3 regions of the Phyllobacterium sp. K27 genome follow, and region 1 is predicted to be linked to each of the others. Evidence: predicted binding sites of a transcription regulator. Region 1 holds the regulator's gene; each other region holds the start of a gene.
What was found. Region 1 encodes LexA, which represses DNA repair genes until DNA is damaged. Its sites were predicted from a motif close to TGTTCNNNNTGTGTTCNG; they were not measured.
Positions count from the first base shown of each region.

Region 2: parE (DNA topoisomerase IV subunit B) is a predicted target of LexA. The motif match lies at 1,913-1,930, and genes of this name have one in related genera.
Region 3: ACYJL1_RS03625 (helicase-related protein) is a predicted target of LexA. The motif match lies at 2,882-2,899, and genes of this name have one in related genera.

Region 1 is NZ_CM139240.1:2,215,548-2,221,428, forward strand. Features, by position in the region: gene ACYJL1_RS10795 (ComEC/Rec2 family competence protein) at 1-1,716, shown strand, start outside; gene lexA (transcriptional repressor LexA) at 1,763-2,479, opposite strand; gene ACYJL1_RS10805 (substrate-binding domain-containing protein) at 2,631-3,653, opposite strand; gene ACYJL1_RS10810 (ABC transporter substrate-binding protein) at 3,937-5,199, shown strand; gene ACYJL1_RS10815 (carbohydrate ABC transporter permease) at 5,312-5,881, shown strand, end outside.
Region 2 is NZ_CM139240.1:2,111,767-2,117,647, reverse strand. Features, by position in the region: gene ACYJL1_RS10350 (acetyl-CoA carboxylase biotin carboxylase subunit) at 1-329, opposite strand, end outside; gene ACYJL1_RS10345 (DMT family transporter) at 392-1,318, opposite strand; gene ACYJL1_RS10340 (helix-turn-helix domain-containing protein) at 1,501-1,875, shown strand; gene parE (DNA topoisomerase IV subunit B) at 2,000-4,105, shown strand; gene ACYJL1_RS10330 (phytoene/squalene synthase family protein) at 4,161-4,997, opposite strand; gene ACYJL1_RS10325 (Mth938-like domain-containing protein) at 5,025-5,411, opposite strand; gene secD (protein translocase subunit SecD) at 5,414-5,881, opposite strand, start outside.
Region 3 is NZ_CM139240.1:743,515-749,395, reverse strand. Features, by position in the region: gene ACYJL1_RS03625 (helicase-related protein) at 1-2,694, opposite strand, end outside; gene phbB (acetoacetyl-CoA reductase) at 3,087-3,812, opposite strand; gene ACYJL1_RS03615 (acetyl-CoA C-acetyltransferase) at 3,929-5,113, opposite strand; gene phaR (polyhydroxyalkanoate synthesis repressor PhaR) at 5,372-5,881, shown strand, end outside.

The sequences.
Region 1 (5,881 bases):
GTTGGGGCCAACGGGTTTTTGCTGGGCTTGCCTAAAAAGGTCGATATTGCGCCAAAGTCCGGAATATGGGCAACGGCTTTTTTGATGATCAGCAATATTCGCCAGCAGCTGACGCATCGCATATTGCACCGCATCAAAGGGGAGCCGGGTGACATCGCAACATCGCTGATTACAGGGCAACGCGACGGCATCAGTGAGGAAACCAACAGCGCTCTGCGCCTCAGCGGCCTGGCGCATATTCTGTCGATATCCGGTTTCCACATGGCACTCGTGGCGGCGATTATCATAGGTTCTCTTCGTGCTGTGTTTGCCTTGTTCCCTAGTGCATCGGCGCGCTATCCTGTCAAAAAACTTGCGGCGGTTATCGCCTTGTTCGGCTCGGCATTCTATCTCTTGCTTTCAGGCGCGGATATTGCCGCACAGCGCAGCTTTGTGATGCTTGCGGTCATGCTGCTTGCACTGACTGTTGACCACGCAGCGGTGTCCATGCGCAATCTCGCAATTGCCGCCTGCATTACGATTGCCGTTTCACCACACGAAATTCTTGGACCAAGTTTTCAGATGTCCTATTCGGCAACAGCCGCCCTTATAGCCTTCTATAGCTGGTGGTCACGTTACCAACTCAAACGCGGCCTACGTCAACGGACAAAGGCCAGGGCTGGAAATTGGCTGTTTCCGTCAAAAATAACAGCCTATATGGGTGGCATCGCCATGACCTCACTGGTTGCAGGCACAGCAAGCTCAATCTTTGCCGCATATCATTTCAATAACACAGCTCCATTTGGCCTTATCGGGAATGCCTTGGCGCTGCCGGTTGTTTCGATTCTCGTTATGCCCTTCGCAGTGCTCGGCATGCTTGCCATGCCTTTTGACCTGGACTGGCTTCCGTTCACGGTTATGGGATGGGGCATTGAGATCGTCATCACGATAGCAAAAGCTGTGGCTTTGCATTCACCAAGCGGAAATCTCGGACTGATACCCGAAATTTCGCTTGTTCTCATGGCAATAGCGCTCCTGATTCTTCTATTCCTTTCGACATGGTTGCGTCTGTTCGCTTTGCCGTTTGTGGTCATGGCCGTTGTTTTGACAAGTCGGGTATCGGAGCCCGCAATCATGATTTCAGAGGACGGGAAACTGGTCGCTATAAGAACAGAAGACGATCAGTTAGCAATCAACAGGCACGCCGGTGGTACGTTCAGTCTGAATAATTGGCAGCAGGGATATAAAACGCCGCAAATTATCAAGCCTGCAATGAAGGGTGATCTTGCAAGCGGGCCTCAATTTGAGTGCAACGACAAACTTTGCACTGCCCGCGAGCCGAAAGGGTTGGTTATCGCTTATACAGATGATGCAACAAGAGCAGCGGATGCATGCCGTGAAGGGCATGTCGTCATTTTGGCGTTTGCCACGAAGGTTGCGACTTGTCCAAACGCCGAAACATTGGTGCTTACAGCGCAGATGTTGGCGCTCAAGGGTGCTACGGAAATCAGATTCAAAGATTCGCAACCTGGCTCATTTGAAGCCGATCCTGCACTGACTGGAGCGGCCCTGGCAAAACAAGAACTTTTGCAACGCCTGGCTTCATCCGAGATTAAACATGCAGTCGGCACACCGAACCGGCCATGGAATAGTCACCGCATCTACTCTCGTGCCGCACGAAATCTGGAAGAGCGGCGAGCGAGCAAAAGAGAGCCACGTTCAGGTGAACAAAAGTAATCAGGCGCCTCTTATCATCTCGGCTTTTTAGTTCTTTTGGCGTTTTCTAGTACCGGCGTATCAGGCCAACCAGCTTGCCTTGGACCTGAACCCGATCCGGCCCAAAGATTCGGGTCTCATAGGCAGGGTTTGCTGCTTCAAGAGCGATGGATGCACCTTTGCGGCGAAAACGCTTCAACGTGGCCTCTTCATCATCCACAAGGGCCACGACGATTTCACCGGGGCTTGCCGTATCGCCGCGCTTGATGACAACAGTATCACCATCGAAAATACCCGCTTCGATCATGGAGTCGCCTTTGACCTCAAGCGCATAATGCTCGCCACTACCGATCATATCTGGCGGAAGGTTGAGCATATGGGTCTGGTTCTGGATTGCGGCGATGGGCACACCTGCTGCAATGCGTCCCATCACCGGGATGCTGATCATATTGGCAGCCACAATGTCCGCAGTGCTTGCTTGCGGGCGAGGCGGGGCGATATTGCGTCCCAAACTGCCTTCGATAACGCTTGGCGAAAATTTGCGTTGTGCGTTCAAGCCCGGCGCAATTGAATCCGGCAGGCGAAGGACTTCCAGCGCTCGTGCCCTATTTGCTAGCCGGCGAATAAATCCTCGCTCCTCCAGCGCGGTAATCAGACGGTGAATGCCCGATTTGGATGCGAGGTCCAATGCATCCTTCATCTCATCAAATGAAGGGGGAATGCCCGTTTCCTTCAACCGTTCATGAATGAAGAGCAGAAGTTCATGTTGTTTGCGCGTGAGCATAGGGCGATCCTTAAACGTGGAATCGGAAAAACAAAACCAGAACAAACACTATATGTTCCAGTTGTGTTCCACAAGGATTAATATCTGGTATAAACCAGTTACTTAAGGCGCCGCACACTGAAAATCAGATAAATAACGGAGAGCAATATGCTTAGCCGCGTATTGGAGGGCCACTGGATTGGCGTACGGTGAGCTCGACAGGCCATAGCTCATGAATATTGTCCACCGGTTCGCCATCGAGCACGCGCACCAGCATTTCAGCGATCCTTGTTGCGGCGGAACGCATTGACGACCGTGTGGTCGTCATGGATGGAACCATGTTGCTCGCATTGAGATAGGGGAAGACGTCATCGTGGGTGATGAGAGATACCTGCTTGCCCAACTGATATCCCTTGTTGCGGACGGCGCGCGAGACGCCCAAAGCCGTCATCATCGATCCTGCAATAATAGCTGTTGGTTGCGGTGTACATGAAAGCAAGCGCTGCGTTTCACGAAAGCCAATTTCATCAGAGAAATAGTCGTGAACGATAAAGCGTGGGTCCACTTCGACACCGCGTTCATTTAAAGCTTGCCGATACCCCAGTTCTCGATGCTCGGAAAATGTGAAGCCCTTCAAGCCATCAATCATGGCGATGTGCCGATGTCCCAAATCGAGAAGGTGGCTTGCTGCCTGATAGAACGCGCCCTGATTGTCAATGTCCAGCCAAGCATGAGGTCTGTCAATATTTGTGCGTCCATGTAGGACAAAAGGGAAGTTTGCATCAAGCAGCATGGATACACGCTCGTCGACCAAAACGGGGCCGGAGACAATAATCGCATCGACACGTTTGCTGGAGATGAGGCGCTTATAGACTGAAATTTCGTCATTATCGATAATCGGGCTCAGTAAAAAATCAATCTCGTCCCGGGAGAGGCGCTCCGCCAGACCGGCAAGAAATTCTGCCGTATGTGGACCGAATCGTTGACTGGAGTCTGCAGGGATGACGAGGCCAATTGCACCCACACGGCCCATGGCAAGACGCCGCGCATTCGCATTCGCGCTGTAGCCAAATTTCAATGCCGCCTTGTTGACGCGCTCGCGCGTCGCTTCATTCACTTCCGGATAACCATTCAGCGCGCGGCTGACGGTCGTCTGGGAAAGGTTGAGCTTTTCAGCGAGTTCTTTCAGCTTCATGCTGGGTGATCCAAACCAGGTTCCGATCCGTGTAATCAAATGTCTGTTTCAGCGTAGTATAACCATAGTTCAAAGCGCTTTAAATGATCTACACAATTTTATTTGGCTGATTACCAGCGTTCATAAACTATTTATTGACAATCGATTTGCGTTTTGACACTTTTTATCCAAAGCGCTTTGGATAAGTTGATTTGACCATCTGACGCGTTTGAGGAGGACTTGCAATTGGGATTGTGTGCCGTCCGGCATAGGGTGATCCATCAAAGATTTTTGGGAGGATTTTATGAAGAAGAGTTCCGTTTTTGCAGGCGTATTGCTTACCGCGCTGTTATCTTCCAGTGCCTATGCAGCCAATCTTTCTATCGTCTATAGCTCAACTGGCAATGAGACCGCCGAGTTGCGCAAGCAGCTTGACCGCTTTGAAAAAGAGACGGGAAACAAAGTTTCCATCGTTGCCATGCCATCCAGCAGTTCCGATAATTTCGGCCAGTATCGTCTTTGGCTTGCTGCCGGAAATACGGATATCGATGTCTATAAGACCGATGTCGTTTGGGCGCCCCAGTTGTCGGAGCAATTCCTCGATTTGACCGAAGCGGCAAAAGACGTTGTGGATCAACATTTCCCATCGATCATTGAGAGCCAGACGGTCGACGGCAAGTTGGTAGCCCTGCCATTATATACGGATGCGCCGGCACTTTATTATCGCAAGGATTTGCTTGAAAAGTACAATAAGCCCGTTCCCAAGACCTGGGATGAAATGGCTGCGACCGCCAGGGAAGTGCAGGATAGCGAACGTCAGGCCGGAAACAAAGGAATGTTTGGATTTGTATTTCAGGGAAATGCCTATGAAGGGCTGACCTGTAATGCATTGGAATGGATAAAATCATCCGGCGGTGGCCAGATTGTTGAAGCTGACGGTACGATCTCGGTCAATAACCCGCAAGCGGTTGCAGCAATTGATCGCGCCAAAGGCTGGATCGACACGATTTCGCCAAAAGGTGCACTGGCCTACAAGGAAGAAGAATCTCGCGGTGTCTGGCAGACGGGCAATTCCGTCTTCATGAGAAATTGGCCTTACGCCTATTCGTTGAGCCAAGGTGCTGACAGCGCCGTTAAAGGTAAGTTCGATGTAGCGCCGCTTCCGGTCGGAAAGGAAGGCGAGAAGTCTGCAGCAACTCTCGGTGGCTGGAATCTGGCCGTTTCGAAATACTCGAAATCACCTGACGAGGCGATAAAGCTTACCCTGTTCCTTGCTGCCGCCGAGCAGCAGAAGGAAATGGCGATCAATATCTCCCATCTGCCGACGATTAAATCCCTCTATGATGACAAGGATATCGCGACAGCGCAGCCGCTGATCCCATTGTGGAAACCGGTGTTCGAAACGGCCGTGCCAAGGCCATCCGCTCCAACAAAGGTCAAATATAACGAGGTCTCTTCCATGTTCTGGAGCGCTGTTCACGACACGTTGTCCGGTAACGGCACGGCGGCTGAAAATCTGGAGTTACTTGAAGCCAAAATCGCGGAGCTTCAGGGAGGTAGCTGGTAGGTCTCTACCAGCTTAAGGGCACGGTGCGAGTTGTTGGAGTCCTCCTGACAATCAGCTCGCACCGATTGCCTGAGTTCGCATCCCGATGTTTTTCCTGGGCAGGAATTCAAACATGACCTCAACAGTATTGCGATCGGATTTGTTGCGCCAGCGAACACGTTCGGCTCAACTTTTCCTCATACCGATGATCATCGCTCTGGCAATCGTTGCCGGCTGGCCGTTGATCCGTACCATCTATTTTTCCTTCACCGATGCCTCGCTCACAAATATGGGGGGAGCCAAATGGGTTGGTTTTAAAAATTATCTTTCATGGGTTCAGCTTAAAAGCGGACGCACGATCTATTCAGGCCTGCTGGTTGATCCTGCTTGGTGGAATGCGGTCTGGAATACGGTGCGCTTTGCGGTCATCTCGGTGGCGCTTGAAGCCTTTTTCGGAATGATTATCGCGCTTGTGCTCAATGCCGAATTCAAGGGCAGGGGTATTGTACGCGCAGCTATTCTCATTCCCTGGGCGATACCCACCATCGTCTCGGCCCGCATGTGGGGATGGATGCTCAACGATCAGTTTGGCATTCTCAACGATCTGTTCATGCGCCTTGGCTTCATCGACAATCCGATTGCCTGGACCGCAAGTTCTGATACGGCGATGATCGCAGTGCTGATTGTCGATGTTTGGAAGACC
Region 2 (5,881 bases), 100 kb from region 1:
ATCGCGCGTGGTTTCGGGCCAATGAATATGATGCCCTGCTTTTCCAGTTCTTCGCAAAAGGAAGCACGTTCAGATAAAAACCCGTAACCGGGATGGACAGCTTCAGCACCCGTCTCCTTGCAGGCTGCGATGATCTTTTCGGCAACCAAATAGCTTTCGGAGGCAGCAGCCGGCCCGATATGCACGGCCTCATCAGCCATCTCGACATGCACGGCATCGCGGTCAGCATCGGAATAGACCGCTACTGTTGCAATGCCCATCTTGCGTGCCGATTTGATAACGCGGCACGCAATCTCACCACGATTGGCAATCAGAATTTTTTTAAACACTTAGACCTCCCAACAGATCTTTGTTTCTATTGTGAAAAACAACTTTGCTCAACCGCTGCCTATCAATTGTATGCGGGTTTCCGGACTGTGCGTATTTTCCCCTCGCGCCAGATCAGATAAGCACCCGACGCAATGATTATGATGATCCCGACCCATTTTGATGGCGTTGGAAAATCATTGAAAACCAAAAGTCCGATGAGAACAGCCATGACAATTTCAAGATATTGAAACGGCGCCAGCAGTGAGGCCGGTGCAAGCCGCGAGGCTTGCGTGATCAACAGGTGCCCGATTGTCGCTATCAACCCCATCATGAACAGCAGAAACCACGACATGGCATTGCCGGGCATGGCGAATGTCATGTCCTGAACGCCGAAAAGTGCGGCTGGAATGAGGGCAAGCATAACGGTAATCGTTCCACCCACCCCAGCATAAAGCTGCATCACAAGTGGCGTGTCCACGGTACCGTAGCGCCGGTTCAGAATGAGATAGATCGCGAAGACAGCGGCCGTACCAAGCGGCAGCAGCGATACCCAGCCGAATAACGCCCAGCTTGGCTGTATCACAATCAATGTACCGATGAAGCCGATGGCCACGGCGATCCGGCGTCGCCAACCAACCTGCTCTTTCAAAATGAGCGCCGACAGAACGGTCAACATCAGCGGTTCTACGAAAAACACAGCCATGGCATCGGCAAGCGACATGTATTTCACAGCCGCATAAAAGCACAGGCTGCCGACGCCCATGAGGAAGCCTCGAAACAGGTTTCCCCATAGCTTGACTGGCTTCAGCGATTTGAATCCCGTCATGGGGATGATAATAATAATCGTCAAAATGGTTTGGACGACAAACCTGAAAAGTGTGGCCGTTGCCGGGGGCAAGCTATCAAAGACCGAAAGCCACTTGGCGATAGCGTCCATCATAGGCAGGAGGAACATGGCAACAGCCATTGCAGAAACGCCCCGCACCTGTTGTGAGGTCGTATTTTCCATCGCCGTAACCTTTCTGATGAAAGCCTGCTGGTAGGAATTTTGGCATATCTGCTCCGCCAGAAAAAGCAATCTCGCCGTGCAAACAATCGTGCGAAATAGCTGCGAAATTTGACTTTTGGAGCTGTAGATGGTGCAACAAGCCCTCCCAGGATCGAAAAAACAAGAAAAACCGGAGAATCTCCATGAATTTTCGCTCAAACATCATGACTGAAACACCCGACATGGACACTATGGGCGGACGACTGCTGCGCGCTCGCGATGCCAAATCCATGAGCGTTTCGCAAGTTGCCGAGCGTATTGGTGTAAAGACCCAGACAATCCTGGCATGGGAATCAGACCGGTCAGAGCCGCGCGCCAACAGATTGGTCATGCTGGCCGGTTTTCTTGGTGTGACGCCGACATGGTTGATGCATGGAATTGGTCAGGCACCTATGGACACCGCCGAAGATGCAGCCACCATCAATACCGAAATCCGCATACTCAAGAATTATCATGAAAAGCTCGGCAGTCGAATTACCCAGCTGGAAGATCGCATCGCAGCGCTTGAAGCCGCTTAAAATATGGGGATTCACTGTTATCTTTGACGGTGAGCCTTGGAACATATGGCGAACGAGCATCGCGTTTGAATCCGAACCATGCAAAGATCACAAGTGATTCGAAACCATAAAATACTGGCCTGCCATGGATGATACTAACGACCTATTTTCAGCAATCGTGAAAACTGCTCGCGAGCGGCAAGAAGCAGCAGCACCGGCCAAGAAACCCGAAATACCTTCACAGGTTGCGGTGGCTCCCGCCGTTGCGCCTGTCCAGTCAGCTGCGGCTCGAGCACCTGCGCGCGCTGTTCCGGAAACGAGCGGTAACTATAATGCGTCTGACATTGAGGTGCTCGAAGGTCTGGAACCAGTTCGCCGCCGCCCCGGCATGTATATTGGCGGTACGGATGAGCGCGCGCTGCACCACCTTTTTGCTGAAGTCATTGATAATTCGATGGACGAGGCCGTTGCCGGACATGCCAATTTCATTGACATCGATCTCGACGAAAATGGCTATCTGTCAGTAACGGATAATGGCCGCGGCATCCCGGTTGATGCTCACCCGAAATTCAAGGATAAATCCGCACTCGAAGTTATCATGACGACGTTGCACGCAGGCGGTAAGTTTGATTCCAAAGTGTATGAAACATCCGGCGGCCTGCATGGTGTTGGCGTATCGGTGGTCAACGCGCTTTCCGATCATCTTGAAGTGGAAGTCGCGCGTAACCGCCGTCTTTATCGCCAGCGTTTTTCGCGCGGCATAGCGCTTGGCCCGCTTGAAGAAGTGGGCGAGGTGCAGAACCGGCGTGGCACACGTATAACGTTCCACCCGGATGCGGAAATTTTTGGTCAGGAGGCGAAATTCGACCCAGCGCGACTCTACAAGATGGCGCGGTCTAAAGCCTATTTGTTCGGCGGCGTTGAGATTCGTTGGAATTGCGCCCCCTCGCTGCTTGATCCCAAAGACCCGACACCCGACAAGGCAGTTTTCCATTTCCCCGGCGGGCTGAAAGAATATCTGGCCGCCTCGCTCGGCAAGGATTTTCAGGTCACCCGTGAGGTGTTTGCCGGAAAGACTGAAAAGTCAGGTGGGCATGGCTCGATGGAATGGGCCGTCGCCTGGTATGGCGGCGATGGCTTCGTCAATTCTTATTGCAACACCATTCCGACCGGCGAAGGCGGAACACATGAGGCAGGACTGCGCATCGCCCTCACCCGTGGTTTGAAAGCCTATGCGGAACTGACAAACAACAAGCGTGCATCGATTATCACCACCGATGATGTGATGATTTCATCTGCCGCCATGCTTTCAGTCTTTATTCGCGAACCTGAATTCGTCGGCCAGACCAAAGACAAGCTTGCCACGGTCGAAGCGCAACGCCTTGTCGAAAACGCTATCCGCGACCCATTTGACCATTGGCTTGCCGCATCGCCGCAGGAAGCATCCAAATTGCTCGATTGGGTGGTGGATCGCGCGGAAGAGCGGGTGAAGCGCCGTCAGGAAAAAGAGGTCAACCGAAAATCAGCAGTGAAAAAACTGCGGTTGCCGGGCAAGCTGGCAGATTGTAGCCAGAGTGGGGCGTTAGGGGCAGAACTCTTTATCGTTGAGGGTGATTCCGCTGGTGGTTCGGCAAAGCAGGCACGTGATCGTGCAACACAGGCCGTCTTGCCTTTACGCGGTAAGATTCTGAACGTTGTCAGCGCCGGCCGCGAAAAAATGACAGCCAATCAGCAGATTGGTGATCTCATTCAGGCGCTTGGCTGCGGCACGCGGTCAAAATATCGGGATGAAGATTTGCGTTATGATCGTATCATCATCATGACGGATGCTGACGTTGATGGTGCCCACATCGCATCATTGTTGATCACATTCTTCTATCAGGAAATGCCCGATCTTATCCGTAACGGCCATCTGTTCCTTGGTGTCCCGCCGCTTTATCGGATCGCTCAAGGCGGAACAGTGGCTTATGCGCGCAACGATGCTCATAAGGATGAGTTGATGAAAACGCTTTTCACGGGACGGGGAAAGATCGAAATCGGCCGGTTCAAGGGGCTCGGCGAAATGCGTGCCGATCAGCTGAAAGAAACGACGATGGATCGCAAGAAGCGTACTTTGCTTCGTGTTCAGATCGATGAGGAGTGGGCCAACGAAACGCGCCTGGCAGTCGATGATCTGATGGGAACACGCCCCGACGCGCGCTTCCGCTTTATTCAGGATCGCGCTGCCTTTGTGGAAGAGCTGGATATTTAAAGCAAGGTGGCATAATCCCTCATGCGTGGTTCTGCAGCCAAGTTGAATAGTAAATCTAACCTGTCAACGCTCTGAACGCCGTCCATTGGCGGCGGAGTGGTGAAATCTCGGCTATCTCTTTGGAAGCATCAAAACCCTTCGTTTTTAGCTGCTTCAGATAGGCAGGCGTCAACCAAGCAGGTAGATAGGCGGGGTGCAACGATTTTGGCATCCCTTTAGAGCCTGCCTGAAACTTCGCGAAATGGTCCTCAGCCAGCGCAATCATTGCCGTAACAGCGCGCTTTATTGCTTCTGCATCATTGCCATCGAGCAAGGCTTTCGGGGTACACCCCACAGCGGCCAAGACATCCGCCGGAATATAGACCTGTCCACGGCGCCGGTGCAGCGGCAGACTCCGCAAAAGCCCGGTAACAGCTTGAGCAACACCAGCATGTCCGGCCAGATCCGCCTGACCAGCCGCCTGCTCTGCATCAAGGATCAACGAAGCAAGTTGGATCATGGCCGAGGCAGTTTCCCCGCAATAACCTTCAAGATCATTGCGGCTTGGCATGGGATCATCGTAAAAATCGAAAATCCGCGCTTCGCAATAATTATCAAAAGCTGCGTGAGGCAGATTATGGGTTTCGATTGCTTCCAAAAGTGCGGCGGCTACTGGATTGCCCGCTGCTGCCCCATGCTCTGTGCCGCCGATTAAATCGCGCCACCACTGCAACCGGACTTCGCCAGGCAGGGGATCGTGGATCAAATCGCGAATGCGGGCGACTTCAACATTGAATGCATAAAGTGCCGCCAAGGCGCCGCGGCGGGATTCGGGAGCATATAGGACTGACAGATAGCGATCAGGATCGGCGTCCCGCAGCAATTGCATGCAGTGAGTTTCGTTGACATTCATGGCGTGAGATATAACGGGACCGAAAAATTAATCCACCGCAAACAACGCCGCAGCCACGGCGCGATTTTCAGCCAATAGCACATTATAGGTGCGAACTGCCGCGCCGGTGCTCATGGGATCGGAGGATATACGGTGTTTGCGTAAAACCTCCCGCAATTCTTCTGGTAAACGGCGCAACTCCGTGCCCGTGCCAACCAGAAGGATTTCAATTTCTGCTGATTGTTCGAGAACAAGTGCCAAATCAGCAGCAGACGGTATTGGCGTCTTTGGCTCCCAGCCATGGATTCCTGAAGGAAGGCACAAAATTGAACCACGATGCGACATATCCGCAAAGCGAAAGCCGCCATTGCCATACGCATCAATTGGCGCGCGTCCTGGAAAATGCGCATCGCGAATCTCGATACCTTTTGCCACGCTTAAACCCTGCTTTCGTCGGAAATCGGTGCAGGATGCTCCTCCATCGCACGATGCCCTTTCAGGCCAAACAACATCAAGAGCGGGCCAGCAACAAAGATAGACGAGTATGTTGCAACAATAATACCCACTCCTATGGTCAATGCGAAAGAACGCACATCATCACCGCCATAGAGGTAAAGAACGACGAGAGCGAGGAAGGTCGCCAACGACGTTAGAATCGTACGCGATAGCGTCTGATTGATCGATGCATCCAATAGGTCGGAGAGTAAGACTTTATTACCATATTTGCGCAGATTCTCGCGCACCCGGTCATAGATCACCACCGTATCGTTCAAGGAATAGCCGACAATCGCCAGCAAGGCTGCGATGCTCCAGAGATTGAACTCCATCCTGAATACGATGAATATACCAAGCAGCACCAGCACATCGTGGATTGTTGCGAGAATTGCGCCAAGAGCAAAGTGCCA
Region 3 (5,881 bases), 1.5 Mb from region 1:
ATTATTGCGATTATCGAACCGGGCTTGACGCCACAAGAGAATTGGCTTGGGCGCTTCTTCCGGCGCTACTGGCGCAGCTTCGACAATAGCCTTGGGTGGCTTGACAACAGCTTCCACGACAGGTGCATTTGCGAACCCTGGACCTACTGGTTCTGCAGCAGGAACCGCAGTATCTTGCTTTGGTGTAGCGCTGGCAGCAGCTTCGAGTTCTGCCAATTTGGCAGCAACAATCGCAGGCTCAACTGCCTCCTGACGATAACCAAGGTTCTTGAGGATTTCCTCCATGTCATCGGCAGTTGCACCCAGGATGGACATCATGGCTGGAATCACCAGAAAGCGCGATCCGTCATAGGCGCCTTCGGGACGAGTACCTGTGCCGGGCTTCCAGGCCAACGCAGGACGAATGAGGTCCGCCAGACGCTCAAGAATATCGATCCGGACAGCTCTGCGACCGAGCAACCTGTATCCTGCCAGACGGTAGAAGGCCGGATCAAAGCTTGCATCAGTCACGACAGACGTTCTGCCTGCAGACAAGACCTGAACGACATCGCCATACCCCGGGCGATCCTTGGCATCTTCTTTAAGCGCCCAAAGGAGGGTCAGGAGACCAGCGGGAGCCGGTTTGAGCAAAGCCGGCAAGAATACATGATAGGCACCGAAGCGCACGCCGAGCCGGCGCAAGGCGGCACGCGAGTCCTGATCCAGACCACGAACTTCTTCAGCAACATCGCGGCGCTGTAAAACACCAAAGTTTTCGACCAGACGGAAGGCAAGGCCTTTCGTAATTCCAACCAATGCATCTGCATTGGCAAGATCGACAAGCGGCTTCAATACCGTATCTATGTGATGACTGAGAAAGCGGTCCACACGTGCGGCAACTTTGTCGCGGGCCGGGCCGGTAAGCTGCTCGTCTGCCAGCAATACGGCACGTGGCTTGAGAGCCTGCTCGCCGGCGACGACAGAAGCAATGGTCGCACCAATCCAGCGCAACGTCCCGTCTGACGCTAAGGCAAAGTCGCCATTGGCGGATGCTGAAAATCGCTCAGCGCGATTCTCAAACTCTGCCGCCAGAGCTTTCTGCGCTGCAGCCTTGATGGCTTTGGCGTCTGTTCCCTCATCTTGGGCATCCGCAGTAAAACGGAACCCGTCTAATCGTCCAACATGGTGCCCTTCGACAACAACGTCCCCGGCAGGGCTAATTTCGGCTTCTAGCATTGTATTCTCTCTCAGGCGCCTCATAAGCACGCTTGTCCTGCGGTCTACGAAGCGTTTCGTCAACCGTTCATGTAGCGCATCGGATAATCTGTCTTCAATTTCACGCGTCTTTTCTTGCCAATGTGCCTGATCTGCCAGCCAACCGGGCCGATGTGACACAAATGTCCACGTTCTGATCTGCGCAATACGCCGCGAAAGCGCGTCTATATCACCATCAGTGGAATCAGCGCGCCGAACCTCTTCTGCCATGTAATTTTCGTTCACATGACCTTTTTCAACCAGATCGCTATAAACGGACGCGATGATATCCGCATGCTGCGCTGGAGCAATCTTGCGATAGTCCGGCAGGGCACAGGCGTCCCATAAAAGCGCGACACGTTCCGGTGAATTAGCGAGCGGGGCAATATCTGGATCACGTGACAAAAACTCCAAAGCTTGTTGGTCAACCGCTGGCAACGCTCTTGTCAGCCCATCAATTGGGGCTGGAGTGTCTATAGAACGCTTCAGGGCATCAAGACTGGAATAGTCAAAGCGGGCACTTCGCCACTGCAAAATTTTCACTGCATCAAAAGCGTGGGATTCAACGCGCTGAATAAGCGCTTCCGAAAAACCCGATACATGGCCGGTGGTGCCAAATGTGCCGTCGCGTAAATGCCGACCCGCCCGACCGGCAATCTGGCCAATTTCCGCAGGTGAAAGGTCACGAAATTGATACCCGTCGAATTTGCGATCCTGGGCAAAAGCAACATGGTCAACATCGAGATTAAGGCCCATGCCAATCGCATCGGTGGCGACCAGATAATCCACATCACCCGACTGATAGAGTTCGACTTGCTTGTTTCGGGTTCGCGGGCTTAGCGTCCCCATGACCACGGCCGCGCCGCCATTTTGCCGTCGGATCAATTCCGCGATCGAATAAACTTCTTCTGCCGCAAAAGCCACGATGGCTGTGCGCGGCGGAAGACGAGTAATCTTCTTTGAACCGGCATAGGCGAGGTTTGACAATCTTGGCCGCGTAACAACAGATATGCCCGGCAAAAGCTTCTCAAGGATACCGCGCATTGTTGCAGCTCCCAGAAGGATCGTTTCCTGACGTCCGCGAAGGTGGAGGATACGATCCGTGAAAATGTGGCCACGTTCCAGATCGTTGGCGAGCTGCACTTCATCAATTGCAACGAAATCCACATCCGTCTGGCGCGGCATGGCTTCCACTGTGCAAACTGAATAGCGCGCACCAACCGGATTGATTTTTTCTTCGCCAGTAATAAGCGCTACATTGGCAATGCCTGCTCGCTCTACGACACGATTATAGACCTCCCGCGCCAAAAGCCGCAACGGCAGGCCAATCATGCCGGATCGGTGCGCGAGCAGGCGCTCAATAGCAAGATGAGTCTTGCCAGTGTTTGTAGGCCCCAAAACTGCCGTAACATCGCGGCCAGTCAGTGTGAGAGGCAGTTCGGTCTTGGGCATAAGGTTCATCAACTAAAATCCAGTACCGCCCAAATGAGCAAACCAAAGTTTGGCATTCATCCAAACAGCATTCTCAGCATCTACAGAAGGTATGTGGCTCGATCCAGATAAACAATCATTAATCGATTCACGGAATGTACCGTTAAGAAATAGAACGCGAGCAGAACGAATCAGCTACGAATCAGCTATGGCATCATATTCCTGATTTGTTCACGGCGATATGTAGACTTTTTCGCAATAACACCACCACATGCTGAATCGCTTGTCTCGTTAAAAGTCCATATTCTGTGCAAAATTAACTTTTGCGCGTTGATGGGGAGTCATCCATTTTTGTCGAAAGTCAAGCGCCAAACTCATAATGGCTTCCCAAATGGGGATGACGCTTGTTGTAAAAACCGATTCTAACTCAAATATTGCCCGCCATTGGCTGACAGAGTCGAACCGGTTATGAAGCCGGATTCGTCAGAGGCAAGGAAAACGACGCAACGGGCTACCTCTTCTGGCTCACCAAGACGGCCAACCGGAATTTGCGGAATGATCCGCTCGTTCAAAACCTTTTCGTCAATTGCCCGCACCATCTCCGTTCCAATGTAGCCGGGGCAGATTGCATTGACTGTTATGCCTGCACGGGCGCCTTCCTGTGCCAGTGCCTTTGTGAACCCGATATCGCCCGCTTTGGCAGCCGAGTAGTTGACCTGCCCTGCCTGCCCCTTTTGTCCGTTGATCGACGATATGTTGATGATGCGTCCAAATTTGCGATCTCTCATCCCCGTCCAGAGCGGATGGGTCATATTAAACAGACCATTGAGATTGGTATTGATTACTTCTGTCCACTGCCCCGGCGTGAGCTTGTGAAACATAGCGTCGCGCGTGATCCCTGCATTGTTGACGAGGACGGAAATCGGCCCGAGATCGGCCTCTACCCTGGCGATACCGGCGGTGCATTCCTCGTAACTCGACACATCCCATTTATAGGTTGCTATTCCGGTTTCATCACTGAACTTCTTTGCCGCTTCGTCATTGCCTGCATAACTTGCGGCAACTTTGTATCCCGCAGTTTTCAGAGCAATACTGATTGCAGCACCAATTCCGCGCGTGCCACCAGTCACGATTGCTGTTTTTGTCATGTTTCCCCTCCCTGAAATAATCTCTCATAAACACAGTCAATAAATCACACGTGCAAAGTGCGCGTCGCACCTGCAAAAAACCGGCTCTGCCAAACGCAAAGCCGGTAAGATTTAGCTTAATCCTTGATGCGCTCCACGCAGAGCGCTACGCCCATACCGCCACCGATACACAAAGTGGCCAGACCTTTCGTCCCGTTGCGACGCTTCAATTCGAAAAGCAATGTGTTCAGAACGCGGGCACCCGAGGCACCGATCGGATGACCGATCGCGATCGCTCCACCATTGACATTAACGATGTCAGGATCGAAGCCGAGATCTTTATTGACCGCACAGGCCTGCGCCGCAAAAGCTTCATTTGCTTCTACCAGATCAAGATCCTCTGCCTTCCAGCCAGCCTTTTCCAGCGCTTTGCGAGAGGCTGGAATGGGGCCGGTTCCCATAATGGCCGGATCAACACCCGCTGTCGCCCAGGAAACAATGCGCGCCAGTGGCTTGATGCCACGACGTTTTGCCTCTTCCTCGCTCATAAGCACGACGGCTGCTGCACCATCATTCAGCCCCGAGGCGTTACCTGCGGTGACCGTTCCCTCCTTATCAAAGGCAGGCCGCAACTTCGCGAGCGAGTCCAGTGTTGCACCGTGACGAATATACTCGTCATCAGCAACGACGACATCGCCCTTACGAGTCTTGATGGTGAACGGCACGATCTCGTCCTTGAACCGGCCAGCCTTTTGCGCTGCCTCTGCCTTGTTTTGGGAGGCCAAAGCAAAATTGTCCTGCTCTTCGCGTGTCAACTGCCATTTCCTGGCGATGTTTTCAGCTGTAATACCCATGTGATAGCCATGAAAAGCGTCCGTCAGCCCGTCTTTGATCATAGTGTCGATCATTTTGAAGTCGCCCATTTTGACACCACCGCGCAAATGAGCGCAATGAGGTGCCATCGACATGGATTCCTGTCCGCCAGCGACAATAATATTGGCATCGCCGGTGGCAATTTGCTGCATACCCAAAGCGACTGCGCGCAAGCCGGAACCACAAAGCTGGTTTAATCCCCAAGCTGTGGCTTCCTGCGGGATGCCAGCTTCCATCGCCGCCTGACGAGCCGGGTTTTGCCCCTCGCCCGCACCAAGAACCTGACCCATGATCACTTCATCAACATCTGCGCCCTCAATACCAGCGCGGCTGAGCACCTCCTTGATAACCGCAGCGCCCAGCTCATGAGCAGGCACATTGGCAAACGCTCCATTGAAAGAGCCCACAGGGGTACGCGCTGCGCTGGCGATAACGATTGATTGGGTCATAAACGTTTCCTCATTTTGTAATGCTCAATTCAAAAATACTGCTGATAGACAGAATTCCCTCCCTTCGGACATTTGACAAGGCCCCAATCCAGCTTGAGTTCGATTTATCCTTCCCGCAGTGCAGCATAACTTTACGGGTACCCGGTTGTATGCAGTGCACAAATCACTTTGAAATGAGGCGCTTTGCCCCTATCCTTTATTCCTACCGTCAAGCTGGCGCGTGAGTTCGGCAATGAGATATGCTTGGGGAGTTAAGTAATGGCAGCGAAGACCGGCGAAATCATCATCAAGAAATACGCTAATCGACGACTCTACAACACCGGCACAAGCACCTATGTGACTCTGGAAGACCTGGCTGGCATGGTTAAGCGTAATGAAGATTTCACGGTACAAGACGCCAAGACCGGCGAAGACATAACGCATTCAGTTCTGACGCAGATCATTTTCGAGCTGGAGAACAAGGATGGGCAGAACATGCTTCCCATACCTTTTCTTCGCCAACTGATCGCATATTACGGCGACCAGATGCAGGTCGTACTCCCAACATTCCTTGAACAGTCCATGTCTGCTTTTGCCAAAGAACAGGAACGCATGCGGGAACAGTTAACAACCGCCTTTGGCAAGTCGCCAATCGACATGATGAATGTCAGCACGCCGATCAAGCTGGTCGAAGAACAGGTTCGCCGGAACACAGAGATGCTTCAGCATGCGATGAAGATGTTTACTCCGTTCCCACTCAACAAGACGACGAGCGATGCTGAACCTGAC